DNA from 3 places in the Flavobacterium sp. 140616W15 genome. Region 2 is predicted to be linked to each of the others. Evidence: riboswitches for the same ligand, from Rfam matches in the RefSeq annotation. Region 2 holds a riboswitch; each other region holds the start of a gene.
The links. Region 2 has a riboswitch for cobalamin ahead of EAG11_RS05945 (cell surface protein). Riboswitches for the same ligand answer to the same signal wherever they lie in the genome.

Region 1 (7,119 bases), 1.7 Mb from region 2:
ACCAACGTTATAAGGTTTCACTTTGGTAGCAGGATTATTAAAAGGAGTGCTAAATGCTTCTCCGTTATATAAGTATTGAAAGTAAGAAGAAACTTTTTTCCAATTGTAAGAAACAGATCCAGTTAATTTATGATAAGGGACATATATAAGTTGTTTATAAAATAATTCGCCTTTAATTAATTGCTTGCTTTCTGAAACAGTATAGGCATAGGTTCCGTTAAGTGTGAAATTATGATTTTCTATTTTTGTTCTCCATTCTAAAAGTACTTCAGCACCATAAGCTCTTACTCTGCTTGTGTTTTCTGGAGACCAGTTATCACCACCACCTTGGGATGGTACCCAACGTAATAAATCTTTTATCGAATTGTAATACATAGTTACAGATAATGAGAATTTTTTTGTAAAAAACTCGTTGCCGATTTCTCCCTGATAAGAAGTTTCAGGCTTTAAATCAGGGTTACCACTTCCTTCCCAAAATAAATCGTTGTAAGTAGGCATTCTGAAATTCTTAGAAGCGTTTAATTTTATGCGATAAAAATCTGTAAATTGATACCTTGTTCCTAAAGAAAAAAGAAAAGGATTTCCATAATTATCTGTTAATTCCTGACGAATACTAGCTGTGTAATCCCATTTGTCAGTTACGAAATGCTGTAATAATAAACTAGCAGAACCAACTTGCCTTTTTACATTATTTATACTAGAGCCATATCCTTTATTACGATTATAATCAATGATAGAATTCAGTTTAATCTTGTCATTTACATCAAAAGCTAAATCATATTTTATAATAGAAGTTTCAACTTTTCCATAAGTATAAAAATCGGAGGTAATACTTGGGAAATATTTATAAGATTCTCCAATATGTGCCATCCTTAATTTAGAAGTAAACCGATTAAATGTATTCTCCCATTCTAAAAGATTACGAGTGTTAAAGTCATTATATTTTGTTTTGGTAGCGTTTGGAGAAGTCAAAGAAAAATGACGCTCTGCATCATAAAACTGACTATATAATTTCAAGGAGTTTTTAGAGTCTATTTTATAACCAAATGTTGTATTCATACTCGTGTTATAGTATGCACCATTAATGTTTTTTTGATCAGTAGTTCCAGGGTATTTAAAATCATTATCAGAACTATTTCTGGAAATATTAACTTGAATGCTGTATTTGTCGGACGAAACGTTAGCACGATAATTTGTGCTATAAGTATCATAACTGCCTCCACTGAGAAACAAATGGTTAGAAAAATCCTTTTTAAAACGTATGTCATTATTTAAGTGAATACTTCCGCCTATTGCGCCACTTCCATATAATACACTTCCTCCTCCGGCTTTTACAGCAATAGAGTTGAAATCTCTAGTTCCAATTGTATTAAAATCTGCTTGACCTAAAAATTGAGAATTGATGTTTATTCCGTTCCAAATAACTGCAGTTTGGGCGCCTGTCGTTCCTCTAAAAGAAGGTGCAGAAGTCATTCCTAGTCCATTTTCCTTAAAGTAAATAACAGTGTTATAATTTAAAAGAGATGTTAAGGATGCTTGGTTTTTATTAATAATAGAATCATTAAGTAATTGAACCGATTGTGAGTCTGAGTATTTCTTGAGGTTAGTATCTGAAACTATAACTTCTTTTAATTTTGTTATAGAATCATTTTGTGCCAAAATAAATTGGCAAGCTAAGAGTGAAAGACAGATGTATAACTTTTGTAATGTCATAATTTCTAAACTCTTTTTCCCGAGAGTTCGATATTTGTTAACAAAGGCAGGTCTCCTGGCTTACGTCTTGTTGTTTTCCTTCCCGTTTTAAAACAGTGGTTTTGTAGTTAACAACAAGCATTCCTTTCGGAACTAAGTTTACAGTTGCGGGTACAGCTCAAGATTTACGAATGTTGATTTTGATAATTTCAAACTTCAATTACTTGATTCCCTTTTAATGTGTCTAATAAATATGGCACAACCTTAATGTGGCTACAAATATAAAGTTAAAAATGCTTAAAAATCAATTTTGTTTAGACTTTAACCCAGAATGTAAATCGAAGGTTTCGTTTATAGTTTTATATTGTAATTTTTATAACCTGTCCAAAATCGACTTTGTTTTGAAAAGCATCTTTTAAAGGAAGTGAATTCAAAAGACATAAAATGCTTCGAATAACTCCAGCATGTGTAATTATAATTGCCTTTGATGGTTTTTTGATAAGTATTTCGTTTTCTATAAAATGAGTTACCCTTTGATGTAAATCAATAAAAGATTCTCCGTTTGGAACTCGAATATTTACGAAATCTTCCATCCACGGATTTAAATCTTCTTGAGCAATTTCATTCCAATTTTTCATTTCCCAATCGCCAAAATTCATTTCCATCAAGCGTTTGTCTTCTTGGTAGTTTGAAATTTTGGTTTCTTTTTGGATATGTTTAGCAAGTAATGCACAACGTTTCAATGGACTAGAATATAAGATTGCATCACCAGGCAATTGCTTTGCGATGTTATCAAAAATCAAATCGTAAGGTTCAGCAATATCTACATCGGTTTGACCGTAACAAATTCCTTTTTCGCAAACAGTTTCGGTATGGCGAACTAAATAAATTTCCATATTGCTATAACACTTAAGTAAAAAATAACTTCGCAAACTTGTTGTGTGGCACCTAGGCAATCTCCTGTATAACCATCAATCCATTTTTGGAAATAACGAGCTAAGAAATAACGAGCAAGAAAGACTGGGAGTATGACCAACAGTATTTGGTACTGAAAATAAGAAAGAACTAAAAGAGGTAATAAACCAAAAAAGAAAGAGCCTACAACTTCTTTCCAGCTAAAACTTTTAGCGATTGGTTTACTTTTGCTTGAAGCATCTTCACGAGAATATTCATGAGTAAATACAATGCTTATAGCCACCAAACGACTAATAGAATGTCCTGCAATAAATAATAATAAAATTGTGAATGTTGATTTCTGGTTTGTAATTATTTCTGTTGTTACTAGTTCTGAAAGTAATTGAAATTTCAATAAAAATAATAATACAACGCCAATAGCTCCATACGCTCCAATGGCACTATCTTTCATGATAAGTAAGATTTTTTCTTTGGTCCAACCGCCACCAAAACCGTCACAAACATCCGCAAAACCATCCTCATGAAATGCTCCTGTAGTCAAGATTCCAGCAATCATTCCTATAATTACTGCAGCAAATAATGATACTAAAAATGAAGCTCCATAAAAAGCCAGAAAAGAAATCCCTCCAACAATCCAACCTATCAAAGGGAAATAACGACTTGCTTTATTAAGATAATCAGGATTATGATCGATGTTTTTAGGACAAGGAATCCTTGTGTAGAACATTAATGCAGTAAAAAATATATGGAGTTGTTTTTTCATTTAATGATTTTGTTTATTTGGCTAAAGCCAATATGATTAACCTATTGTTAACGAACATCTAAAGATGTTGGCAATTCAATATTTAGATTGTCTATAAAATTTGTTTTTATGTATTGATGCTTTTGTTAGGTTACTTTGGAGTATATTTATTAAAATCATGCTGCTATTAAGTATTTGGCTAAAGCCAATTTGTTTGTCATTTAATAAAACAACATCTAAAGATGTTGGCAATTCAATTTCTAAGATTGTTATTTTATTTTATTGACAATCTTAGAAATTGAATTGCCTCCAGATTTATCTGGAGGATACGAAATTTGTTATGTTATTGGCTTTAGCCAAATCTTTATTTATTATTTGTTTTCTGAAATCCATACTTGAGAATAAACTCATTATATTCTTCCTGAAGTGTTTTTTTAGTATGATGTATTTCTTGATTTTTAATATAGTCTCTTACTCTATCAATAATAGATTCAGAAACAGAAACTGCAAAATACTCATCTTGCCATTCAAATTTTTCTTTAGTTAATTGGTTTTTATTAATCCAAAACGAAGACTCTCCTTTTAGTAATTGTATTGTTTTTTGGATGTTTTGGTCTACGCCTAATGAAATAAGGCAATGGCAATGGTCTGAATATCCATTTATAAAATCAATATAAATTCCTTTTTCTTTTGCATTCTCTCTTATATGTTGCCAGACTTTTTGACGCAATTCTGCAGAATCTAAATAGGGAACTCTATTTTTAGTACTCCAAACTAAGTGTATATATACTTTTATAAATGGCATAATTTTTAAACTCTTACTTATTACTAATCCCAGCATTCTCAAAAGTAGCCATTTCGTTAAGAAAAGACACTGCCGATTGTAATATTGGTAAAGCAATGGCACAACCAGTTCCTTCGCCTAAGCGTAAATCAAGTTGTAAAACCGATTTGGCCTCAAGATGATCTAATAATTTCTGATGTCCTTGTTCAGCCGAAGAATGACAGAAAATTGCATTCTTTTTAATGTCAGGATTTATTTTAAAGGCAATTAAAAAGGCGACAGTACAAATAAAACCATCTACAAGAATAAGCATGTTGTTTTTATAAGCGGCTAACATCCCGCCAGCCATCTGCATGATTTCAAAACCACCAAAATAAGCTAGTTGCTCTTTTAATTCGGCTTGACCAGAATAATTTTCGATAGCTTTTTTTAAGATTTCCTGTTTCTCATTTAGTTTAGCATCATCAACTCCAGTTCCTTTTCCCACACATTCCTTAATAGAGAAACTAGTTAAAACACTCATCAAGACAGAAGCTGTAGAGGTATTCCCAATACCCATTTCGCCAAACCCAATACAATTACTTCCTGTTTTTGCAATAGAATCAACAATTTCAGATCCTTTTAAGAAACATAATTGTAGTTCAGTTTCGCTCATTGCGGGAACATGTAAAAAGGACTGAGTTCCTTTAGCAATTTTAGCATTAATTAAATTGGCATTGGTAGGGAAATCATAATTTATACCAGCATCTACGATAGAAAGTTCAATATTGTTTTGTTTACAAAACACATTAATTGCTGCTCCACCTTCAAGAAAATTACCGACCATTTGTCGGGTAACGTCTTGCGGATACGCGCTTACACCATGATTGGCAATTCCGTGATCTGCGGCAAAAACAACGATATTAGGTTTTATAATCTCAGGATTCAAAGTCTGAAAAACAGTCCCGATTTGGAATGCTAATTTTTCTAAAATACCCAAAGAACCAAGAGGTTTCGTTTTTGAGTCAATTTTATGTTGTAGTGATTCTTTGAAAGAAGCAGTAATTTCAATTTTCGATTGATTTTCTAAATCTAATTTCGGAGCAAAACTCTCATTTATAGTTTTAATTTCGATGCAATCAAAAGTTTCTGATTTCTGTTTCCAGTTCAATTGTTGCAACATCGGTTGATTGTCATAGTTCGTTGCGGGTTTTCCAATGCAAAAATAGCCTAGTGGCTCTATGTTTTCGGGTAAGTCAATTATTTTCTTGAACTGATAATAGTTTAATATAGAAACCCAACCCATACCGTAACCTTGTTCCGTAAGTGATAACCATATATTTTGGGCAGCACAAACCGAGCTAAATTTTACCGCTTCATTACTACCAACAGTTCCTATAGTAAAGTTGTTCAGTACCGAGCGATCATACGCAATAATCATCCCAATCGGAGCTTCCTCAATGGCCTCTAGTTTTAAGGATTTATAATGTTCTTTTTGGTGCTCATCATCAGTTAATGATTCTGCTTTTTTATTATAATCTAAAAATAAATCTTTGATAGCTTTTTTAACCCCATCAGATTTTATGATGTAGTATTTAGTTGCATCAGTCAAACCTACCGAAGGTGCCCAATGTCCTGCCTGCAACGCTTTTTGGATAACCTCGTCAGGAACTTCATCATTTGTAAAATGGCGTGTATCGCGGCGTGATTTTAAAATATCATCTAAATAACTCATGTTTTTTCTTTTTAAGGTTCAAAGGCGCAAAGGTTCAGAGGGACATAACCAAATTATCCTTTTATTTTTACCGGAATTCCAGAAACCATTAATACAACAGTATCGGCATTTTTGGCAAGAAACTGATTCATCCAGCCTTGTAATTCCGTAAATTTTCTTCCTACATGTGTATCAGCATGAAGTCCCATTCCGATTTCGTTAGTTACAATTATCAAGGTTGCATCTGGCTGATTGGCTATTTTCAAGAATTCAGCTTTAGCTTCATCAAGAGATAATGTAACATCGTTTTTAGTGTCAACAAAAAAGTTCGTTAACCAAAGCGTTACACAATCAATCAAAGCCACTTTACCCGAAAAATCAATTTCGCTCAAGTGTTTTTCCTTTTCAATATTTGTCCAGCGTTCGTCTCGTTCTTGTTGGTGTCTGTCAATTCTATTCTGGAAATCTTCATCCCATTTTCGAGCCGTCGCCACATAAATTGGCGTATTCGTAAGTTCTAAAGCCAGTTCTTGAGCATAACCACTTTTCCCCGAACGTTCCCCACCAGTAATCAAGTAAATCATTTTTATAATTGTTAATTATGAATTGTAAATTTAAGAAGAGCGTTCCCTTCGGTCGGGCTTCCCGATAGCTATCGGGATGCTATATCTTTTATTTTTTAAAGAAAAAAATAAAAGGATGCCACTACTATCCCTAACGCAACAATTTAATTATTAGTTGTTAATTATTAATTGTAAGTTGTTGCTTAGTAGTTTTAAGGATACTAGTTATAAGTTTTAATATTGAAATTGCATCATTATATATGGTTTCGAATTGTTTTTCATTTAAATAATCAGTTGCTTTTAATAACTCTAACCAATAAACGGATTCATTGGTCTCTTTTTGAGCAATCGCAAATTTATGGATAAAATCATTTTTACTTTCAGCATGTTCTGCTTCTCGAACCATTGCACCAATACTTGTTCCTGATCTTAAAAGTTGTTTAGAAAGTATAAATTCCTTTTTCTCAGTACATAAGTATTGATATAATTTAACTATCCGAATGGCGAAATCAAAACTTTTATCTTTTACAATATTGTTTTTCATAATTAATAACTAACAATTAATAATTTACAATTGTTTATAGGGGCAATGTCTACATCCGTTTCCACAACAACTTCCCCTTTTCAAATGAAACCATTCCTTAAAAACATAATTTCCATTTTCCAGATAATAATCGATTCCTTCAATTAGCGTATTGTTTTTAGGTAAAACCGAAGCTTTATTATCAAT
Region 2 (7,119 bases):
TTGCCGGAGCCTATGCCGGAATTGGAGATTTTTATAAAATACGCTTCACTGGAGAAACACAGTGGTTAGGTGTAAAAGATGCTCCACAAACGCAGTCCCTGTCTTTTGATGTCAGGATAGGAGATCGCTCAGGACTTGGAGCTGTATTCTTTAATGATAAAAACAGAAACACTTCTCAAAAAGGAGGTCAAATAACTTATGCTCATCATATTACTTTATCGGAATATAATAATCAGTTTCTTTCATTCGGACTCTCTTATAAATTTACTAATTTCAATATTGATGCATCTGATATTATCACATCAGATCCAAGTGTTCAATCTTATAATGTGAATAATTCAAACTTTGATTTAAGCTTTTTGTATCGTTTAGAAAATTTTTTTATCAGTTTTAATGCTGCAAATATTTTAGATAAGTCAATAAAGCCAACGATTTTAAAAGAGCCTACAAATATTAGAAATTACTATTTATATACTGGTTTTCTTTTGAAAAATAAATTTACTTCTATAGAATACGAACCTTCTATTTTGTATCAATTGTACGAAAGTGATGGACGTTCCAGTCTTGATCTTAATCTTAAAATTCGAAAAATGACTGGCAATAATTATATTTGGGCAGGTATAAGCGCAAGACTATTAGCCGATCAGTCGTTTAAACCTAACTCTATTGCGCCCCTAGTGGGATTTAGACAAAATAGATTTTATGCCGCTTACTCATTTAATATTAGCCTGAATCAACTTCAAAATCATAATTCGGGTACCCATATGATAACTGTTGGATTTGATTTTAGTAACAGGGTAAGCAATTGTAAATGTGTAAATTAAACAAAAACAATAGCATAAAAAAGATATTAGTCCTTTTCAGCATTCTATTTGTATACACTCAATCAAATAATAGTCACAGGTCTATTTTTATGATTACACAAACACAAATCTCTTTTGTTTTATTTTTTGATATCTAAATTCATAAAAAAATAAATTATTCCAATTTAAAAAACGCTTTACTGAAATAATCCCAATCTAACTATATCTAATGCGTTCAAAAGCCATGAGAATACTAGTTTGGTAATTTTGCTTAAAATTGTTTCTATTTATATTTTCTATACATTTGCCGCAATCTGGTGCGCCATAAAAAGCACTTAATAGGGAATTCGGTGAGAATCCGAAACAGACCCGCTGCTGTATGCTCCACATAGAAGTTTTTGAAAAATATATCCACTGTTATTTAATGGGAAGGATTTCAAAAATGGAGTAAGTCAGAAGACCTGCCAGATAATATAATGTTTGACGCTTTCGTGGAATAAAGCTAAGGACAATGCTGGTTTTGTGTGCTTAAATGCGGGCAGTACCATCATTCCTCTGTATTTCCATAAGCGTTGTAATTATTTGCTTTTTTATTCAAATAAATCACAATTAAATATGGAAAAAAATCCTTCTAAAATTTTAAAATTGACTTTTCTATCGATTCTATTGCTAGGTTTTATAGCATGTGATTCTGATAAAGATGAAAATCAGGAAATTATAAATCCTACTGAAGTACTCACAGGATCATACACTGTGAACCGCTTTAATGTTCTTAACATTGTTCCGAATCTGCCTAGCCATTCAAAACTTACATGGAGTATTAATGATTCTATAATTTCTCAGAGTTCGCAGTTGGATTTCATTAGCCCTTATTTAAAGAACTATCCTTTGACTTTGAAAGTAGAAACCAATGGAGTTGTAAATACATATACTTCTGCAATCAATGTAACAAAAGAACCTGTGAATTATAGCAAATACATCTCAAATGTATTCGATTTCCGTCCTGCAGTTGGTCAGTTTACTAACGAGATTCCAGAATATTCACCCGGAAATACAGAAGCAAACCTGATTAATACAGCCAAAAAAGCCCTTGTTGGATCAAAAGCAAGCATGATTTCACTAGGTGGATTTGGAGGTTACGTCGTATTTGGTTTTGATCATACAATTCCGAATATGGATGGAAGAGATTTTAAAATTTTAGGGAATGCCTTTTGGGGAAGTGAAGCCAATGAAGCGCGCTCAGGATCTTGCGAACCTGGGATTATTCTAGTAGCTTATGATAAAAATAAAAATGGAAAACCTGATGCAGATGAATGGTATGAGATTGCAGGAAGTGAATATTTTAAAAATACTACAGTAAATAATTATACCATTACTTATTTTAAACCTGATGCTAACAAACCACCAGTTGCTGGAGATGAATTTTGGCAAACTAACATAGAATATATTAAATGGCAAGATAATCTTGGGAATTCTGGTTATAAAACACAAAGTGCATTTCATGCTCAAAGTTATTATCCACTATGGATCTCTGAGGGTTCATATAGTTTAACAGGCACAAAAATCGAGAACAATTTTTACGATCAGAGCGGTACTGGAAACTATTGGGTTGGTAAATCATTTGACTTTGGATATGCTGATAATGCACCAAATAATGATGAAGGATCTAATATTGATATCTCTTGGGCTGTTGATAAAGATGGAAAATATGTAAAACTTCCTGGGATAGATTTCGTTAAAGTATATACTGGAATAAATCAAGAAGCGGGTTGGTTGGGAGAAGTCTCTACAGAAGTTTCTGGTGCCTATGACCTGTACATAAAATAAAAAACAAACTATACAATTTTAAATTAATTAAATAAATGAAACAAAATTACTTTTTAAGAATTCTGTTGCTTTTTACATTTCTTGTCAATGCACAAGTAAAAGTACAGGGAGTAATTCGATATGATCTTAAGCAAAATTCAACTGCCAAAATTCAACAAAGTAAAAGTACAACCAGTACTATCGATTTTGATGCGATTAAGTACTGGGTAGGTACCGGCGCAAATAAAGCAGCCTTGGTTGTACAATGGAATGATGGTAAAAATTCGGATGCCTTAGTATGGGGTTTTAGATGGGATGGCACTGCAACTGGTGTAGATATGGTGAAAGCAATTGCAAAAGCTGATCATCGCTTTTTTGCGCTACAATATGATTCTGGTCCAACGCTTGGAACTGCAATCGGAGGATTGGGTTTTGACCTAAACGGAACAAATACAATAGGACTTTACAAAGATGGAAATACTACCTATCCCCATTATCCAGTAAATGGTCTTGTAAATACATCTGGGTATGATTTTGATAATTTTACAGCTATAGACGCTACAGATCACTGGCAATCAGGATGGGCTACCAACGGATATTGGTCGTATTGGGTAAAGAACCCCGCTGATTCTGATTTTAGCTATTCTACTACTGGAGCTAGCAGTCGTGTTTTAGAAAATGGTTCTTGGGATCTTTGGAGTTACAATCCATCGATGATAGAAGCTCCTATTGCTTCAACATTTAATCCCGTAACTCCTTTTGTGCTCGCAACAGATTTTACAAAAGGATTCTTTATGGTAAATGAAGATTGGTTTGGACACACTAATGGATCTGTAAACTTTATTGATGATAGTGGCAATGTTAGCTATCGCGTTTATAGTACTGTCAATAACAATCAAACATTTGGAGTAACTACACAGTATGGAACAATATATGGAGATAAATTTTATTTTGTTTCAAAGCAGGCAGCCGATGCTGGAAGATTGGTTGTTGCCAATGCAAAAACAATGCAAAAAATTGCAGCCTTTGAAACTATTGGTGGAGACGGACGTTCATTTTTAGGAGTCAATGAAAATAAAGGGTATATAGGAGCATCAAATGGAATTTATCTATTTGATATTGCTAACATGCAGGTAGGAAGTCTTATTTCGGGAACAGCAGGTGCTGGACAAATAGGAAACATGATTCGTACCTCACAATATGTATTTGCGATAACACAGAATAAAGGAATTTTGATAATTGATCCAACCACAAATACTGTAATTAATACTATTGTAGGTGGATTTCAGTCGGTTGTTCAAGCCAAAGATGGAAGCGTTTGGGCAATTCAAAATCAAAAATTAATCAATATTGATGCAACCTCTTTTGCTACTACAGACTACCCTATTCCAACTACTAAATATTTTACTACTTGGGCAGCATGGAATGCAGGAAGTTTCACGTATAGCAATCAACAAAATGCTTTATACTGGATTAATTCTATAAATTCTTTTAGTTCAGGATCGCAGATTGTACGATTTGATGTTGCCACTAAAACATTTAATGAAAATTTTGGGGCAATTCCGGGGCAAACACCATCTCCCAGACAAATTCCATATGGTGCAGCATTACGCATTGATCCTGTTTCTGATAAGTTAATTTTAAATACTACAGAAAGTGGATACGGACCACATTTTCAAAAAAACTGGGTTCATATTTATGATAACACTGGAGCGTTAACAAATACAATAGTTTTAAATGATTATTACTGGTTTCCTTCTGTAACTGTATTCCCGGATAATAGTGTGCCAGTTGTAAATACTACTTTACCATCTCAAGTTTCAATAAGTAATGCTACAGTAATTGATTTAAAAACCGTTGTTTCTGATACTGATAATTTATCAGCTGCTATTGTAAAATCGATTAAGTCAAATACTAATCCTGCTGTTGTATCTGTCACTATCAATACAAAAGATGAGTTGGTTTTAACACCTCAAAGTCCAGGAGAGGCAACGATAACAATTAGTTTTAATTCTAATGGTAAATTAGTCGAAAAATCAATTACAGTCAATGTAACAAATACGTTAGGAACTGATAAGTTTGACAGAATAGCATTTACGATCTACCCTAACCCTGTTTCTGATATTCTAAATATTAAAACTCAAGACGAAGTATTGAATGTAATGATTTACGATATTTCTGGAAGACAAATCAATACTAGAATTAATAATAACCAAATTGATGTGAGTGATTTAACAAAAGGATTTTACATCATTAATGTGGTAACAGATAGAGCTAGTTATCAGCAAAAATTCATTAAAAAATAATTAAATAGTACGCTCTATAAAAACAATAGCCCTTTACTACAACAGTAAGGGGCTTTTTGCTATATATTCTTAAAATAAAGAAGTTTTACTGTTTCTGTATTTCAGTAGATCTGACTTTTTCTACCGCTTCTGAAACAATATTGATAATTACGCCCGAAATAATAAGACATCCCCCAAGAATCAAACTCATTGTTAAATTTTCATTGAATAAAATCACACTCACTGCAACTGCTACTACAGGCTCTAATGCTCCCATAATTGAGGTAGCTGTTGAACCTATTGTTTTTATGGCATAAACCAAAGTTGACATAGAAAGTACTGTTGTTACAAGTGCAAATACAACAATTTCCAGAAAAAACATCACATCAGGGAGTGCCATTGACTCATTGAATAATAACACTTTACACAAATAATAAAGGGAGGAAAAAAGTAGTGAATAAAATGTAATTTTTATACTCGAAGCCTTTATTTTTGCTTTATTAACCACTATAATATATAAGGCATAAAACAAAGCACTTGTTAAGGTAACGACAAGACCTATAAAATTGATATTAAAAGCAGAACCTTTAGTGCTCAACGCAAAAACGCCACATATTGTTATAAATAAAGATATAATTGTAAGCTTATTGATACGCTCTTTAAAGAAAAAAAACATTGTTAAAGCTACAATTACAGGGTAAACAAAAAGTATAGTCGAAGCAATTCCGGGAGAAAGATAATCATAACCAAGGAAAAGGAATTCGGCAGAAAGAGCATAGAAAAGACCCAGTAATAGTAATATTAAGAGTTCTTTTGTATTCACTTTTAAAGATTCCTTTTTATATATCAAATACGCTAATAAGAACAGACTTGAGACAAAAAATCGGTAAAAAAGTACCGTATCCATCGGAAAATTAATCGCTTTTATTGGTAAAATAAATAATGGAATTAATCCATAGGAAACTGCCGAAATAATGGCGAATAAATAACCTTTAATTTTCATGTATTCTATAACTTATTAATTGGAATCTTTTTTATGCAGAATTTTTATTGACCTACATTACCCTCTTTTTATGCTCAGCAAAATTACCAAAAAATCCCTGATTTTGTACTGCGTATTTTGTCGCAGTTTTCAGTCGCAGTGTTATCCTAAGCGGAGTCTAAGAATATTTATTTTCCAGTTTCATCAATCATTTCCTTAGTGCTTTTGCTACTTTAAACCTTTGCTACTAAATTTAGCTCCGACTCACTCTGCCAAACCGAATTGCAATTTTATATATTGGCATCTTAGTACTAATTTCAAGCTATCCCTTTTTATTTTATCAGCTCTCCCCTTTATTTACAGAATAGTGACTTTTTTATCTCTATGAGACAATAATGTGCGTTATTGCCCATGCTGACTATATTTTAAATCTTTACAAAATAATCAAATAGAAAATACATGGATAGTTTAGAAAAACAGATCGAAAAGCTTAATAATGAATTGTCGCAACAAATACCGCAAGAAGTATTGAAAGTATTCGAAAAATCAATAAACGACTTAAAAACACAAAACATTGAAAATAAAAGTATCAAAATTGGAGATATCGTTAGCCCATTTTCTCTACTAAATGCAAAAAAAGAACTCATTCACTCCAAAGATATTCTTAAGAAGGGAAAAACGATTCTTGCTTTTTTTCGCGGTAGCTGGTGTCCATATTGCAATTTAGAGCTTAGAGAATTACAAAACAACATAGCAAAAATAGCTGGCAAAAACGCTACTCTTCTGGCTGTTTCGCCACAAAGCCAAGATCACAGTAGGGTACTTACCGAAAAAAATCAGTTGTCTTTTGAAGTTTTAACTGATGAAAACAATACGTTGGCCAAACAACTAGGAATTAGCTTTAAATTACAAGAATTTGCCATCCCTACTTATCAGGCAATAGGAATTAATTTAAACGAATTTAATCAGAATAATGAAAACACATTACCTGTTCCTGCAGTATTTGTTATAGAAACTGACGGATCTATAATTTATAAATTTGTAGATACTGATTATAGGAACAGACTTGATATCAACGAATTACTACTATCAATATAGTTAAAAACACACTTTAATCTATAACCAATAAAAGCTCAATTGATACCAATTGGGCTTTTGAGTTTATTTTTACTTTAGCGAATTAGAAACTTTATCGCTGTTTTTTCAACCACTCCAGATAGCTATCGGGATAAAAGGATTTAAA
Region 3 (7,119 bases), 270 kb from region 2:
TTTTTTTGATACGTTTTGCCGACCATTTGTCGATTATTTCAACTTTATTTGAGCAATTGATTACGGCATAAACCTTATTGCCATATATTTTTATATCGTTGCCTACATCACCCAATTCTTTTATAACTGTTGGGTTTCTCTCAGAATAAATATCGGTTGTATAGTTTCCGGTTCTGTAATTAAATATATCAATACTTGCCCGGTTCATCCCCATATTCCCTTCGTTAAGGAGATAAAAACCTTCTATCTTTCCGTCACTTCTTGGTGCAGCAACACTTTTATCTGATGATGGAAAAATGGTTTCTTCTTCTCTACAAGAAGTAAAAGAAAGGGCTATAAATAAACCTAGAATTAATTGTGTAGTTATCTTTTTCATAGCGCAATGCTGATTATAAATTTCATTGTACGTCCTGGCATAGGATAATTGTATATAACCTCATACTGCTGATTAAGTACATTGTTTAGCTCTATTGTTCCTTTTATCAAATATTTACTTAAAGTAAAAGACTTTTGTACTGCTAGATCATGAGTGTACCAAGGCTGAATTTCATTGATTTTAATATTGTTTACATTACCGTTATATCGTTTTCCTACATATACAAAACTGTAGTTGAAATTCCATGTTTTATAATCAGCATTTAATATCCCAGACCCACTATGCCAAGGCGTGTAAGGTATTTGATCTCCATAAGATGATAATTCCAGTCCAGCAAATTTGGTATAATCCCTGCTTTCTGAATAAGTATAGGTAAGATTGGTAGCTAAGTTTACTTTGCCAATATGCATTCCCACATTAAGTACCGATTCTATCCCCTTCCCTTTCACCTGTCCCATATTGGTCATCATCCAACGAAATAAATTTCCTGTTGGAGCTGCTACAATTTTATCTTTGGTATTGGTGTAATAACCATCTACCTGAATAGATATTTTATCAAAGAAACTATTCTCAATGGGCAAATTATAAGTGAATCCAATATCATATTGGTTCATATATTCGGGTCTTAAAGTACTTGACCCAACCATAGTATAGTATAAATCATTAAAAGTGGGCATTCTAAAAATGCGTTTTGCAAATGCTCTTAAATTAAAATCGTAGTCTTTAAATGGGGTATATCCTATAAATAAGGCAGGAGTAAACTCTTTTTTATCAGGAGCTTTAGCGTTATATCGCACTTCCTCCTGAACATAAGTACCAACAACACTACCTAATGCTTTAAACTGCCCTAGCCTAAAGGAACTAGCCAAAGAAAATAATGCTGTATAACGTTGCGGAAAAGAAAATTGAGTCTGTATGCCTTTTCTCGTAGCATTAAGTTTATTGTATTGAAAATCGGTAGATAACGAAACATCCCATGTGGGTAATATGTTGTACATATTTACAGCTGAGAAGTATATTTCCTGCTGATAATAACTATCGTCCGATTGTGCTCCTTCGGTTACTGTTTCGCCTAATATATTCGTAGTATCTCTGGCAACATAATGCGTATAATCATAAGCATATTTTGCCTTAGCCTGAAATTTGTATTTTTTCGAAAAATCTTTAATTAGTGAGGTTTGTGCGAAGAAATTTTTATCATATTGTCTAAAACCATCAGAAAACTTATTTTCGACAATTGCTCCTGGTGCTCCCCTATCCGAATCGTAATAATATACTTTAGCGTCCCAAGATCCATTCTTCATTTTTCCGTAAAGACCTGATTCAAATCGTAGTGCTTCTATATCACTATTATGTCTTGTGGCTGTGGTATCGTAGGCTACGGAACCGTCCTGATTGTTTCTTTTGTATCTAAATTTGTATTCACCATTAGATTTTATATATTCAGAACTCACGCTCATACTTACTTTGTCACTTAATTTTTGTTCCCATCTAAAAGACGGGTTGAAATAATTTATAGACATGGTTTTAAATCGAACCAATAGATTTGTTTTTTTTCCATTTTCAAAAACAGGCCGTTTGGTTCTTAAATAAATAGTAGAAGCCGCTGCAAAGTCTTTTGCTGACTGAAAAATTTCGCTTTTTTGACCGTTGTACATGGTAAGAGATTCCATGTCATCTAAGGAGTATTTACCCAAATCAGTGACTCCGTTTTGTGCATTTCCTAGTTGTATGCCGTCATAAAAAACACCTACGTGGTGTGTTCCCATATTACGGACATCTACAGTTTTAAGTCCTCCAAGTCCTCCATAATCTTTAATTTGAGTTCCTGCAAAATAGCGTAGTGCATCTGCAACATTATGACTAGCTAAGTTTTCTAGTAATTTTCCAGAAAGACTTTGCACAGGAATTACTTCTTGATAAGGCTTAGTTTTTAGAATTACTTCTTTTAATTTACGAATACTATCATTAGATGCTTGAGAGTAAAGCAAAAATGGAGTAAATAACGTTAAAACGAATAAAGGGACTTTGTTTTTATTATACATCACTAAATAAATTATAAAAACTTATCGGGGTATAATAATGCAGAAGCATAAGAAAAAAAGCCCATTATAGAATAATAGGGTGAATTTCTTGTTCTTCAACTTTGTTCCTCGAAAGTTTTAAACTATGTGATTTTGGCAGGTCTCCTGACTTATTCTATCCTTAAAACTGCCTTCCCATTTGCTTGAGCAAACAGTGACATTAGTAACGTTTAAAGACTTATATAGAACTTACAGTAGCGGGCCTGTTCAGGATTTACACCTGATTCCCTTTTAACTATTTTAACTTAAATTATAAGAAAAAATAGACCAAAATTTTAAGCAAAGATATAACTATACTTCATAAAAAATAATTGTTATTTAATAAAATTATAATTTTTGCAATAAAATCATCAAAAATAATGTCATATCTATAATTAGCTAAAACAATAAGCTTCTTGTGTTTCTTAATTCAAATAGTGAATGCATATATGGCATTATAAAGGGATAATATAAGGCTATAATCCCTCCTATTTTGCTGTTAAATTGTTACTAAGAATTGAAGTTATTTTATACTGTAATTAAAGTAAGATATTACACTACTTTGTCATAAAACACACATTACCTGTATCTTTGATTTGGAATTACCTATATTTTTAAGTATTTTTGCACTCTTTTTTTACCCAACAAGACATTATAATGCCAAACACAAACAAAGATTTAATCCGCTTTTTAGAAGCACAAAACCATCTGTATCTTACTGCTCTTTCTGAAATAAAAAAGGGCAAAAAGAAACCCACTGGATGTGGTTTATCTTCCCTCAAATTGCAGGATTAGGTACTAGCGATACTTCTAAATACTATGCTATTCTAGATTTAAATGAAGCGGCTGAATTTGTCGCGCATCCCATCCTAGGAAAACATCTTATCGAGATTTCTGAGTTAATACTAACTTTTAAAATGAAATCTGCTGAATCAATTCTAGGAGAATTAGAAGCTAGAAAATTGAGATCTTCGATGACGCTTTTTACTTTGGTAGAAAATAGTAATCCTATTTTTCAGGAAGTATTAGATACTTTCTTTTCAGGAGAACAAGACCCGCTTACTTTGTCCATTATTAATTCAATTATAGAGGCGTCTATTGAAACAACTACACTGTTATAAAGCAGTATTACAATAGATTATTTACTCAAAAAAAACACTACGTCGTATTTGCCCACGCAAATCTGTAGTGTTTTTTTAGTTTATATAATCATATCATTTTTTATACATCAAAACAATACAATCTTCATCCTTACATTTTAGCATTATTAAAATAATTTTCAAATAATACTAACTGATTAGATAATGCTTTACTCCAGTATTCTGTGTCATGTGCTCCTGGAGATTCAATATAAAGATGTACTATTTTTTCGTTTATTAGGAGTTTATGAAAATCTCTGTTCATAGCTATCATTTGAGCATCTTCGGTACCGCAATCGAATATATAAAACTGATTTGACGCTTTCATCTGTTTCGTTTTATCAAATGTTAGGTATTGCTTTGGTAAATTTTTAAACTCACCTAAAACTTTATCCACCTGATAATTGTGGAAGCTTTCTCCAAATCGATTAAAATCCAATGCACCACAGGTGCTACCTACTATTGAAAAAGTATTTTGATATGCAATTCCGATATTTGTTGCGCCATATCCACCCATACTCCATCCTAAGATTCCTCTAGATTTTCTATTTTGTGTCGTTGGATAATTAGCATCGATATAATCAACTAATTCTTTTCCAATAAAGGTTTGATATTGAGAAGTTTTATCAACAGGACTATCTACATACCAACTATTAAAATTGCCATTGGGCAATACATAAATAGTTTTATATTTTTGAGATTTGGTTACAAGATCTGGGATATCTTGCTTGTAGGTTCTATCCGGATTGCCGCTATAACCATGGAGTATATAAATGGTTTTGTATTTTTCACCATTTACAAATTTTGGAGTAATAATTACAGTTTCTATTTCCTTGTTCATCTTTTTGCTATATACATTCTTATGAATGATTTTTTGAGCAGAAATTGATAACGATAATGCAAGTAATGCAACTGTAGTAAGTAATGTTTTCATTTTTTTAGTTTTTATTTACATGGCAAAAGTCAGGTATATAAAAAGCAAAAATGTTTACATATGTTGAGGAATTAAAAATTTATTTCTTTACGTATACAGTCCAATTAAGTGTTCATATTCCTAATAGTAAATTGTACAAAAGAATTCTGAACTTGGCTGTAGAGAAAATTGGGTAATAATGAGGAATTAACTAAATAAAAATTCTAATAGAGCACAAACGATTTAATGCTTTGCTTTAGGTCCAAAAGGACAACGCTTTATTAAATAGTTAATTGTAGCATGATAAGCATCAAATCCAGTTCCGAAAGAATTTCTTGATTCTGAATATAAATTTGCTCCTTTATCATTAAAAATATTCAGATTAATTTTAGTTTCATAATTAATCATTGTAGTGGCATTATTAGAGTTGTATGCAGAACCAGATGATTTGGTTGTTTCTTTTCTGCCCTCCTTATTTTGGGTTTCTTTGTCGTTGTAACTTGTAACACCACTTCCGTAAGAAGAGGTTCCTTTATTAGTTACATTAGCAATTCCATACACTACATTTTCAACTCCTAGCAATGTAGCCATCTCTTTTGGACTTATGGATTTCAAATTAGCAAGTGAGATATTATTCTTTGCTAAAAGGCTATTTGTTGTAATAGGATCCTGCAATTCCAATCCGTTGGTGTTTTCTTTTATAGAAAGATAACTATCTGCTTGTAATTGCTCCGCCATTGCATTGGCATTTAGAGAAGTATCATTAGATATAAATTCAAAAGGCAATATGGCTATTTTTCCTTTTCTGCCTGTTGATGTAACTCCCGAAGATACAACTTCAGTATTTGTACCTTTATTTATTACTTCTGTTCTGCCACTTGCAAATACAATTTCATTTATTTCAGATTTTTTAAACTCATATTCAAGAGTTTCCCCTTTGTAGGCAAATTTAATAGCATCCTCTTTTACCGAAATAACTTTTCCTTCTCTTTTTTCTCCATTGAGCATGACAACAGTATCAACTTTATCTTGAGCAAATACTGTTATCACATTGCAAAAAAGAATTACAAAAAAGATAATATTCTTTAAAATATTTTTTTTCATTTTTTTTAAAATTAAAATTTAAGAACTAAACTCAATTTAAAAACATCTTACATAGTTTCTAAGCAACACAATAGCCATGTATACAAATGCTTAAAAAATAGTAGCTGTAGATAAATTGATAGCATAAAAATAAATATTTTTTATTTTAAATCCTATATAAAAATTGCTTTAATGACAGACAAATACAAGCTTTATCTACTTATCATCAGAAGTATTTTTTTCTTTTTTATTTAAAATTTAATAGCAATTTTACCAATTGTTTTTCCAGATTCCAGGAGTTGGTGTGCTTTTTTTAAATTATCTGCTGTAAAACCAGATAGCGTTTCATTTAAGGTTGTTTTGAGTGTCCCATTATCTAATAAATCAGCAATTTTATTGAGAATAATATGTTGCTCATGCATGTCTTCAGTTTGAAACATAGAACGTGTATACATTAGTTCCCATGAAAACGAAGCGCTTTTGTTTTTTAGTTTATTTAAAGCTATTGGATCACTGCTACCAGTAATTGAGGCAATATGTCCTTGAGGTTTAATGAGTTCTACCATAATATCCCAATAAGAATTTGTATCTACAAAATCGAGAATAAAATCAACATATTGGAATCCTAATTCTCTAACCGAAGAAATTAAGTCCTTATGATTAACCACATGATCGGCTCCTTGTTTTTTACACCAATCAATAGTTTCTGGGCGGGAAGCAGTAGCGATAACAGTTAAACCTGCTATTTTTTTAGCTAACTGAATCGCAATAGAACCTACTCCACCAGCCCCACCAATTATTAAGACTGTTTTGCCTTTGTCTTTTTCAGGATTAATACGAATGCGGTCAAAAAGTATTTCCCAAGCTGTCAAACCAGTTAACGGTATAACGGCAGCTTCTGTGTTAGTAAGTGCTTTAGGTTTACTGCCTACAATACGCTCATCTATAATTTGATACTCTGCATTACTACCTTGTTTGGTAATATCTCCAGCATAATATACTTCGTCTCCTACTTTAAATAAGTTTACCCTTTCGCCAACAGCTTCAACTACACCTACAGCATCCCAACCAATAATTTTTGGAGATTCTAAAACAGTATTTACAGCACTGTTTTGGCGAATTTTAAAATCGACAGGATTTACAGATATGGCATTAATTTTTACCAATAAATCATTTGCTTCAGGTATTGGTTTAACAGCTTCAAATTCAATAAAACTATCTTGCACTGTTAGTGGTAATGAGGTTTTAAATCCTATTGCTTTCATCTTTTTATAGTATTATTTATTATATTTTTCTTCAGCATTATCAATGGGTGTTTTGGGATCATTTTGAACCATTTTGGCAATGTCATCTTTTCTCATAAATACAACTCCCTTTTTGTTTTTTGCATATTTAATAAAGCTATCCATAGCATTAACCATTGCAGGTGTTCCGCCTATTCTGTCATGAAAACTAATAGACATCATTCTTCGTTTAGCTACACCTTCTACATAAAGTTGATCAAACTCCATTTTTAATTGTACGAGGAACTGATCAGGGCTCCAA

Region 1: linked by a shared signal. The riboswitch ahead of EAG11_RS13110 (TonB-dependent siderophore receptor) and the one ahead of EAG11_RS05945 (cell surface protein) in region 2 are both predicted to bind cobalamin.
Region 3: linked by a shared signal. The riboswitch ahead of EAG11_RS06990 (TonB-dependent receptor) and the one ahead of EAG11_RS05945 (cell surface protein) in region 2 are both predicted to bind cobalamin.

Annotation. Positions count from the first base shown of each region.
Region 1 covers NZ_CP033068.1:3,037,091-3,044,209, reverse strand. The annotation lists gene EAG11_RS13110 (TonB-dependent siderophore receptor) at 1-1,713, opposite strand, end outside; cobalamin riboswitch at 1,741-1,974, opposite strand; gene cobC (alpha-ribazole phosphatase) at 2,052-2,588, opposite strand; gene EAG11_RS13100 (adenosylcobinamide-GDP ribazoletransferase) at 2,573-3,370, opposite strand; gene tnpA (IS200/IS605 family transposase) at 3,714-4,154, opposite strand; gene cobT (nicotinate-nucleotide--dimethylbenzimidazole phosphoribosyltransferase) at 4,168-5,847, opposite strand; gene cobU (bifunctional adenosylcobinamide kinase/adenosylcobinamide-phosphate guanylyltransferase) at 5,901-6,410, opposite strand; gene EAG11_RS13080 (four helix bundle protein) at 6,568-6,933, opposite strand; gene EAG11_RS13075 (DUF5522 domain-containing protein) at 6,958-7,119, opposite strand, start outside.
Region 2 covers NZ_CP033068.1:1,365,375-1,372,493, reverse strand. The annotation lists gene EAG11_RS05950 (type IX secretion system membrane protein PorP/SprF) at 1-824, shown strand, start outside; cobalamin riboswitch at 1,102-1,287, shown strand; gene EAG11_RS05945 (cell surface protein) at 1,419-2,630, shown strand; gene EAG11_RS05940 (DUF5074 domain-containing protein) at 2,666-4,915, shown strand; gene EAG11_RS05935 (DMT family transporter) at 5,001-5,897, opposite strand; gene EAG11_RS05930 (peroxiredoxin-like family protein) at 6,336-6,974, shown strand.
Region 3 covers NZ_CP033068.1:1,633,834-1,640,952, forward strand. The annotation lists gene EAG11_RS06985 (YncE family protein) at 1-376, opposite strand, end outside; gene EAG11_RS06990 (TonB-dependent receptor) at 373-2,421, opposite strand; cobalamin riboswitch at 2,538-2,747, opposite strand; gene EAG11_RS06995 (DUF1810 domain-containing protein) at 3,201-3,560, shown strand; gene EAG11_RS07000 (alpha/beta hydrolase family protein) at 3,691-4,512, opposite strand; gene EAG11_RS07005 (hypothetical protein) at 4,735-5,595, opposite strand; gene EAG11_RS07010 (zinc-binding alcohol dehydrogenase family protein) at 5,826-6,839, opposite strand; gene EAG11_RS07015 (polysaccharide deacetylase family protein) at 6,852-7,119, opposite strand, start outside.